Linked DNA regions of Variovorax paradoxus. The protein of the gene in region 2 interacts with the protein of the main gene of each other region in a pairwise test. Links are inferred from orthologs where the notes say so. Each region holds a gene or a part of one and is shown on either strand. Other genes may lie near its edges.

Region 1 (4,608 bases), 1.7 Mb from region 2 along the record:
AGCGCGCCCAGTCGTCGTGCCACACGGTGTCGTGCAGTCCGCCGCAGCGGGCCAGCACATCGAACAGGTCGTCGAGCGGGCGCGGACGGCCGCTTGGCAGCGGCTGCTGGATGCGCGGGCTGCACACCGGCACGAGCCGGTCGCGTGCGAGCACCATGCCCTGCGCGCCGACGGCCGTTTCGATGCGATCGCCGGCGCGTGCATAGAACAGGCCGAGGTCGAAGGGTTCGCGGCGGAAGTTCGGCGGCTGCTCGAGCGCCGTCACGGACACCTGCACGCCGGGCAGCGCCGCCTTCAGCCGCGAAAGCCGCGGCGACAGCCACAGCTGGGCCATCGCCGGCAGGGCCGCGACCTGCAGCGTGCTGCGGCGCGCGGCGGTCTGCGTCTCGTGCCGCAGTGCCTGCACCGCGAGGCCGAACTGGTCGACCGCGGCGCTGAGCGCGGGCAGCGCGCGCCGTCCATGCGCGCTGAGGCGGATGCCCTGGCTGTGGCGCTCGAACAGCGCGCCGCCGGCCCAGGTCTCCAGCGCCTTGATCTGGTGCGCGACGGCAGCCGGCGTGACGAACAGCTCTTCGGCCGCGCGCGCGAAGCTGCAGTGGCGTGCGGCAGCCTCGAAGGCGCGAACGGCCGTGTGCGGAGGCAGGCGAGGGCGGGGTGGTGCAAGCGGCATGCGATGTGGACCCCAAGTTTTTCTATGGCTCGGGCCCAGATTATCCGTGTTGCCCGCAGTGATGGCGCAAGCGACCATGCGGCCACCTGCCACTTCCAACGAGATACGCCGCATGCCCGCCGCCCTTCAACGCCGCTCCTGGGTTCCCGCCGCCAGCGAAGACCATGTGCTCGCCATCGCTGCCGATGCCGCCGCGCGCGATGCAGCGGGCATCGCCGCCGAGATCGAAAGGCTCGCGGACGACAACCACCGCATCCATGACCGCGAGGGCCTGAACCTCAACCCCGCCACCAACGTGATGAACCCGGCCGCCGAGGCGCTGCTCGCGCGCGGCCTCGGCTCGCGTGCCTCGCTGGGCTACCCGGGCGACAAGTACGAAGTGGGGCTGGAGGCCATCGAGCGCATCGAGGTCATTGCGGCCGAGCTGGCCGCCGAGGTGTTCGGCTCGAAGTTTGCCGAAGTGCGCGTGAGTTCCGGTGCGCTGTCGAACCTCTATGTGTTCATGGCGACCTGCCAGCCCGGCGACACGATCATTGCGCCGCCGCCGGCCATCGGCGGCCACGTCACGCACCATGCGGCCGGCGCGGCCGGGCTCTATGGGTTGAAGACGGTGTCCGCGCCGGTCGATGCCGATGGCTACACGGTCGACGTGGCTGCGCTGGCAAGGCTGGCACGCGAAGTGAGGCCGAAGCTCATCACCATCGGCGGCAGCCTGAATCTCTTTCCGCACCCGGTGCCGGCGATCCGCGAGATCGCGGACAGCGTGGGCGCCAGGCTGCTGTTCGATGCTGCGCACCTCTCGGGCATGGTGGCCGGCAAGGCCTGGCCGCAGCCGCTCGAGCAGGGCGCGCATGCGATCACCATGAGCACCTACAAGAGCCTCGGCGGGCCGGCGGGTGGATTGATCGTGTCGAACGATGCGGCGCTGATGGAACGCATCGACGCCATCGCCTACCCCGGCCTCACGGCCAACTCCGATGCGGGTCGCACCGCGGCGCTGGCGCGCGGGCTGCTCGACTGGAAGGTGCACGGCATGGCCTACGCCGCGGCGATGCGCGACACCGCGCAGGCGCTGGCACGCGCGCTCGACGCAGAGGGCTTGCCGGTGTTCGCCAAGGCACGCGGCTTCACGCAATCGCACCAGTTCGCGGTGGAGGCCGCGCGCTGGGGTGGCGGGCAGCGTGCCGCAAAGAAACTGGCGCAAGGTGGCTTGCTGGCCTGCGGCATCGGCCTTCCGATCGCACCGGTCGATGGAGACATCAACGGCCTGCGGCTGGGCGTGCCGGAGATCGTGCGGCTGGGCTTCACGCCCGACGACATGCCGCAGCTCGCGTCGTGGATCGCGCGTGCGCTGGATGGCGATGAGGCGTCCGTGGCGGCCGAGGTGCGCGAGCGCCGCACGCGGCTGGGCGGCCTGCTGCGCTACATCGTGCGCTGAGTCATCAGCGCGAGCGTCCCTGCCGGTAGGTGCCGGCGTGCGTCTTCGACAGCTCGGCCGCCTCGGCCAGCCGCGCCATCGAGCGGCCCACCTGCGCATGCGTGATGGCAATGCCCAGCGCGTCGGCCGCATCGGCGCCCGGCAGGCCCGGCAGGTCGAGCAGGCGCTTCACCATTTCCTGCACCTGCGCCTTGGCGGCCTGGCCGTGGCCGGCCACCGCCTTCTTCATCTGCAGAGCGGTGTATTCGGCCACCGTGAGCTTGCTGTTGACCAGCGAGGTCACGCAGGCGCCGCGCGCCTGGCCCAGCAGCAGCGTCGACTGCGGATTGACGTTGACGAAGATGATCTCGACCGCCGAGGCATCGGGCTGGTAGCGTGCGGCAATTTCCGCAATGCCGTCGAACAGCACCTTGAGCCGCGCCGGCAGGTTGCCGCTGCCCAGGTGGCGCGTGCTGATGGTGCCGCTGGCCACGTAGCGCAGTGCATGGCCGTCCGAATCCACCACGCCGAAGCCGGTGGTCAGGAGGCCGGGGTCGATGCCGAGAATGCGCATGTCAGAGGTTGAAGTACCAGCGGATCGAGTGAAAGAAGATCGGGGCGGCGAAGCACAGCGCATCGACGCGGTCGAGCAGGCCGTTGGCACCGGTCACGCCCGCACCCTTCTTGCCCCAGTTGGGAATGCCGCGATCGCGCTTGAGTGCCTTCATCACCAGGTGGCCCATGGAGCCCGCGATGCAGGCGATGACGGACACCGCGAGGGCCTGGCCGAACCTGAAGGGCGTGATGAACGAGAACAGCGCGCCCACCAGGCTGGCCACCACGATGCCGATGCCCCAGCTGGTCCAGTTGAAGCTGCGGCTCACGTTGGGCGCGAAGGGCTTGCGCTGCGTGCGGCGCGAGATCACGTGCTGCACCAGCACCGAGGTCTGCACCACGAACACCAGGAAGAACACGAGAAAGGCGCTCTTGCCCTCGTAGCCCGGAAAGCTCAGGAGCAGCAGCGCCGGCACATGGCTCATGCCGTAGACGCAGACCATGATGCCCCACTGCAGCTTGGCGTTGCGTTCGAGAAAATGGCTCGGGTCGTCGGCCAGTGCACTTGCGACCGGGATCGCGAGGAACACGTAGACCGGAATGAACACGGTGAACAGGTCGAAGCGCGCGGTGGCCACGAGCCAGAACTGGATCGGCAGCACCACGAAGAACGCGAGAATCAGGCTGCGATGGTCGCCGCGCCGCGTGGGCGAGAGCGTGATGAACTCGCGCAGCGCGAAGAAGGCAATCAGCGCGAAGAGCACGGTGGCCACCGTCTCGCCAAGGGCCCAGCCGACCCAGAACACGATCACCATGAACCAGGTGGTGCCCAGCAGCTTGCGGTAGTGCGCCAGCTCGGCCTGCCAGGTGGCGTCGTGCACGGGGTTGCGGCGTTCCTTGAAGCTCAGGAACAAGGCCGTGGTGCTCGCGATCATGAGCAGGCCGAAGACGATGAGGAACAGGGCCGCGACCTGCTGGGTCGGGGTGAGGCTGCGCAGGAACTGGTTCATGTCAGTTTTCCTCCGCGCGTTGTGTTTGTTGTTGGGTGTTTGCAGTGCAGGCGCTGTTGTTCAGGGCGCGTGCACAGGCCACCGGGTGCTCCCCTCCGCGAATGTCCCCCGGCTTCGCCTCCTCCTTTATTTCGCTGCGGGGAGCACCCGATGCCCTGTGCACCTGGGCACGCTGCTGGTGTGCGGCCGATCAACGACCGCTGCGCATGACGATCACGTTGATGGTGTGCTCTGCGCAGCGAAATCAAGGAGGAGCCCGAAGGGCGGGGGACATTCGCGGAGCAGAGCACACCATCAACGTGATCGCGCCCCGAATGACCCCCAATGCGACGAATGAAAAAACAGGGCTTCATTTCAGACGTCGCGCAATGCGATCACCGCGGCACGTGCGCGATCGAGGAAAGGGCGGCGCTCTTCGTCTTCTTCGACGCGGATCGGCGCACCGAAGGTCACGGAGCAAAGAATGGGCACCGGCACGATCTCGCCCTTGGGCATCACGCGCTGCACGTTGTCGATCCAGGCCGGCACCAGCACCACCTCGGGGAACATCGTCGCAAGCGTGTAGAGGCCCGACTTGAACTTCTGCGGCTCTCCCGTGTGGCCGCGCGTGCCTTCGGGAAAGATGATGATCGAGTCGCCACTGCGCAGCGCTTCCACCAGCGGCGCCAGCGGGTCGGAAGCGGGGGCGGCAGCGGGTGAGGGCGGCTCCGGTTCCATGACTGGCGGCGCAATGGGCGGTGAAACCGGCGGCAGAAGCGGCAGAGGCGGCGGAGCGGGAAGGTCGAGCCGCCCTTGCACTTCGTCGAACGCTTCGGGTGTGACATCGACGATAGGCGGTGCCATCGGCGTCATCGGCAGCAAGGGCTCCATCGAAGGCTCGATGCGCTCGGCTTGCGGCGCAGCGGCGGCGCGTACGGGCGGCGGTGGGGGTGCCTCGGGTTCTGCCGGTGCTGCCG
Region 2 (4,507 bases):
GTGGGCGGACTGGCGCAGGCCGAGGATGCCGTGCGCCTTGCGCGTCCGCAGATCGTGCTGCGACCCGCGTGGCGGATCTCGCTCGAGCCATTGGGCACCGCCGCGCCGGGAGCACCGCCTCATGACTGACAACGAGCGCGCCACCTGCGCCTCGCTGGCCGCGCTGCTGCGCGCCGCAGCGGTGCTGGCGGCGTGGGGCTTTGCACTCACATGCATTGCGGCGCTGGTGCTCGCGCTCACGCTGCGCTCGCTGTCGAGCACGGCCGCCATGGGGTTCGGCGCGGTGCTGGTGCTGGGCGCGCTCGAGCGCTATTTCGCGTTCAGGCTGCGCTTCGACCAGGCGCTGTTCGCCGATCTGGCGCGCGGCGCCATCGCATCGCTGGACGCGCTCGACACCGCGCTCGACCGGCTCGGCCTGCGCAACGCAGAGGCGTCGAAGGCCGTTCGCCCGCTCGATGACCGCGTGCAGGGCACCCGCCAACTCATGCAGCGTCATGCCATCGTGGTCGCCTGCCAGAGCGCGATGTTTCTGCTTGCCTTGATGACACAGGACCTCTCTTGACCGAAGAAGACGACAACAAAAATTACCGGCCCCAGAGCACGGTGCTGCGTCGCGCGCTGGCCGTGGTCGCGGGCCAGCTGATCATCGGCGCGGCCGGCCTCCTGACCGGCGTGCGCGCCATCTGGAGCGGCACCACGCCCAGGGCCGAGCAGACGCTCTACTTCGCCAACCACACGAGCCACGGCGACTTCGTGCTGCTGTGGGCCACGCTGCCGCCCGACCTGCGCGCGCTCACGCGGCCGGTGGCGGGGCAGGACTACTGGAATGCCTCGAAGCTGCGCCACTTCATCGGCGCCGACGTGTTCAACGCACTCATGATCCGGCGCGACGGCTCGGGCCAGGGCGAGAACCCGGTCGAGCAGATGAAGGCGGCGCTGGAGGGCGGCGACTCGCTCATCATGTTTCCCGAGGGCACGCGCAACACCGGCGACGAGATCCTGCTGCCGCTCAAGAGCGGCCTGTTCCACCTGGCGCGCGCCTGCCCCAATGTGCGGCTGGTGCCGGTGTGGATCGAAAACCTCAAGCGCGTGCTGCCCAAGGGCACGCTGGTGCCGATTCCGCTGGCGTGCACGGTGCGCTATGGCACGCCGATCCGGCTGGCCGAAGGTGAAGAAAAGGCGGTGTTCCTCGCGCGCGCACGCGCCGCCATGCTCGACCTGCGCCCCGAGTACGACCGCCTGCCAGAACAAGAAAAACCAGCAACGACGCCATGAACATCTCCCCTTCCACCCAGACCACGCTGCAGTTGTTCGGCGGCGTGGCCGGCGTGCTGATGCTCGCCTCGGCCATCGGCGCGCTGCTCAAGTGGCGCGTGGCATCGGGGCAGCCGAACTCGGTGATCGACAACCTCAATGCGCGCGTCAATGCGTGGTGGGTGATGGTGGCGGTGATCGGCCTGGCCTTTGCATTCGGCAAAGGCGGCGTGATCGTGCTGTTCTACCTGATCTCGTTCTATGCGCTGCGCGAGTTCATCAGCCTGGCCTACACGCGGCGCGGCGACCATCATGCGATTGCGGCGGCCTTCTACATCGGCCTGCCGGTGCAGTATTTCCTGGTGTGGATCGACTGGTACGGGCTCTATTCGATCTTCATCCCGGTTTACGCCTTTCTCGTGCTGCCGATTCTCGCGGCCGTGGGCGGCGACACGCAGCGCTTCCTGGAGCGCACTTCCAAGATCCAGTGGGGCCTGATGGTCTGCGTGTTCTGCATCAGCCACGTGCCAGCGCTGCTCACGCTGCAGATCCCCGGCTTCGAAGGGCGCAACCTGCTGCTGATCGCCTTCCTCGTGATCGTGGTGCAGGGCAGCGACGTGCTGCAGTACGTGTGGGGCAAGCTCTTCGGCAAGCGCAAGGTGGCGCCCGAGCTCTCGCCCTCCAAGACCTGGGAAGGCCTGGTTGGCGGCGTGGCGAGCGCCACCGCGCTCGGTGCGGCGCTCTCCTGGGCCACGCCGTTCAACCCCTGGCAGGCCGCGCTGATGGCGCTCACCATCTGCCTCATGGGCTTCTTCGGCGGGCTCGTGATGTCGGCCATCAAGCGCGACCGCGGCGTGAAGGACTGGGGCTCGATGATCGAGGGCCACGGCGGCATGCTCGACCGGCTCGATTCGGTGATCTTCGCGGCGCCGATCTATTTTCATGCGCTGCGCTACTGGTGGGTGCCATGAGCACAAGCAGCGCCAGCACGCGCGCAAGAAAGCCCGCGGCCGCCGAGCGCGTTGTGCACGACACGCCGGTCGAATGCACCAGCGCCGCCGCATGGGAGCGTTGGCTGAAACGCCACCATGCCACCGCGGCCGGCGTGTGGATCCGCATGGCCAAGAAGGCCAGCGGCATCGCCTCCATCGACCACCCCGAGGCGCTCGAGCTTGCGCTGTGCTACGGCTGGATCGACGGCCAGCGCAAGGGCGACGGCGAGCAGTATTTCCTGCAGCGCTTCACCCCGCGCACGCCGCGCAGCACCTGGTCGAAGATCAACCGCGACAAGGCCCTGAAGCTGATCGACGACGGCCGCATGCAGTCCGCCGGCCTGGCCGAAGTGGAGCGCGCCCGCGCCGACGGCCGCTGGGATGCAGCCTACGACGCCCAGAGCATCGCCACCGTGCCGCCCGACCTGCAGGCCGCGCTCGATGCCAACCGCAAGGCCGCCGCCTTCTTCGCCACCTTGGATTCACGCAACCGCTATTCGGTGCTGTTCCGCACCCAGGGCGCGAAGAAGCCCGAGACGCGGGCGAAGCGCATCGCGCAGTTCGTGGAAATGCTCGCGAAGGGCGAGAAGATCCATCCCTGAAGCAGGCCCGGCACCCTACTTCGCCAATGCTTTCAACGCCAGCTTGATCCCTTCGCTCACCGTCGCATCCTTCGGCAGCGCCTTGAGCGCGAGCGCGGCTTCCTTGTCGCTGTAGCCCAGCGCGACCAGCGCCTGCAGGATGTCGGCCTGCGCGTCCGAGGCCGCGTGCGCGGGCGTGCCGATGTCGGCGCCCAGCTTGCCCTTGAGCTCCAGCAGCAGCCGTTCGGCGGTCTTCTTCCCGATGCCCGGGATCTTCACGAGCCGGCCCAGCTCCTGCGTCGTGATCGCCTGCGACAGCTCGCCCACGCTCATGCCCGACAGCAGGCCGAGCGCGGTGCGCGGGCCTACGCCCGTGATCTTGATGAGTTGCCGAAAGGCCGCACGCTCCTCGGCGGTGCCGAAACCGTAGAGAATCTGCGCGTCCTCGCGCACCACGAAGTGCGTGAGCAGCGAAACGCGCTCTCCGGTGCCGGGCAGGTTGTAGAACGTGCTCATCGGCACATCGACCTCGTAACCGACGCCGTTGCAGTCCACCACCACCTGCGGGGGGTTGCGTTCGGCCAGGATGCCGGTGAGTTTGCCTATCATGGGTGCCCTTTTTCCTTGAAATGTCCGGCGTGATTCTGCGACACACCTTTGCTCCTCCCAACAACTCGCGCCTGGGCCACCTGTGCGGCCCGCTGGACGCGCACCTGCGCCGCATCGAGGAAGCCCTGGGGGTGAAGATCGCGCACCGCCACGAGCAGTTCAAGGTCGACGGCCCCAAGGCTCCCGCCCAGCGCGCAATGGACGTGCTGCAGGCGCTCTACGAGATCGCGCAGCGCCCGATCGACCCGGCCGTGGTGCAGCTCACGCTCGCGGGCGACGGCTCGATGAGCGACGAGGACTCGGCCATGCTGGTCACGCGCCGCGCGGACCTGCGCGCGCGCACGCCCACGCAGGCGCTGTACCTCGACAACATCGCCAAGCACGACATCACCTTCGGCATCGGCCCGGCCGGCACCGGCAAGACCTACCTCGCGGTGGCCTGCGCGGTCGATGCGCTGGAGCGCGCCGCGGTGCAGCGCATCGTGCTCACGCGCCCGGCGGTGGAAGCCGGCGAGCGGCTCGGCTTTCTGCCGGGCGACCTGACGCAGAAGGTCGACCCCTACCTGCGGCCGCTGTACGACGCGCTCTATGACCTGATGGGCTACGAGAAGGTGCAGAAGGCCTTCGAACGCAATGCGCTCGAAATTGCACCGCTGGCCTTCATGCGCGGACGAACGCTGAACAACGCCTTCGTCATCCTCGACGAGGCGCAGAACACCTCGGTCGAGCAGATGAAGATGTTCCTCACGCGCATCGGCTTCGGTGCCAAGGCGGTGGTGACGGGCGATGTGAGCCAGATCGACCTGCCCAAGCAGCAGCTGAGCGGCCTCATCGACGCCGAGCGCGTGCTCAGGCGCGTGAACGGCATTTCGATCACGCACTTCACCAGCGCCGACGTGGTGCGGCATCCGCTGGTGGCCAAGATCGTCGATGCCTACGACGGGCAACGCAAGCGCGCCGGAGCGCATTGAGATGGCGCTGCCCGCACTGTCCCTTTCGCTGCAGTTCGCGCGCTTCAAGGGCGTCGAACGGCACCGCGCCGCGCTGCCGCGCCACAGCGTGACGCGCTGG

Evidence for each region. Proteins that work in one complex are often made in the same cells at the same time.
Region 1: the proteins of ruvA (region 2) and ruvC interact in binary tests that used the Escherichia coli proteins (3 or more experiments, as listed by UniProt). The link is inferred for Variovorax paradoxus from one-to-one orthologs.

What each region holds. Positions count from the first base shown.
Region 1 is NZ_JAUSXL010000002.1:1,030,185-1,034,792, reverse strand. Bases 888-3,845 are described here. They hold ruvC (crossover junction endodeoxyribonuclease RuvC), read right to left. Parts: upstream 2,662-3,845; coding sequence 2,113-2,661; downstream 888-2,112. Other genes in these bases: QFZ47_RS08615 (phosphatidate cytidylyltransferase), read right to left, coding at 2,663-3,652; QFZ47_RS08625 (alpha-methylserine aldolase), read left to right, coding at 888-2,108. In the rest of the region: QFZ47_RS08630 (LysR family transcriptional regulator), read right to left, coding at 1-670; more of QFZ47_RS08625, read left to right, coding at 783-887; QFZ47_RS08610 (1-acyl-sn-glycerol-3-phosphate acyltransferase), read right to left, coding at 4,007-4,608.
Region 2 is NZ_JAUSXL010000002.1:2,707,405-2,711,911, reverse strand. Bases 1,651-4,507 are described here. They hold ruvA (Holliday junction branch migration protein RuvA), read right to left. Parts: upstream 3,437-4,507; coding sequence 2,864-3,436; downstream 1,651-2,863. Other genes in these bases: ybeY (rRNA maturation RNase YbeY), read left to right, coding at 4,409-4,507; QFZ47_RS16380 (PhoH family protein), read left to right, coding at 3,457-4,407; QFZ47_RS16390 (YdeI/OmpD-associated family protein), read left to right, coding at 2,222-2,848; QFZ47_RS16395 (phosphatidate cytidylyltransferase), read left to right, coding at 1,651-2,225. Also shown: QFZ47_RS16410 (phosphatase PAP2/dual specificity phosphatase family protein), read left to right, coding at 1-129; QFZ47_RS16405 (hypothetical protein), read left to right, coding at 122-562; QFZ47_RS16400 (lysophospholipid acyltransferase family protein), read left to right, coding at 559-1,275; more of QFZ47_RS16395, read left to right, coding at 1,272-1,650. UniProt on the Escherichia coli protein: The RuvA-RuvB-RuvC complex processes Holliday junction (HJ) DNA during genetic recombination and DNA repair.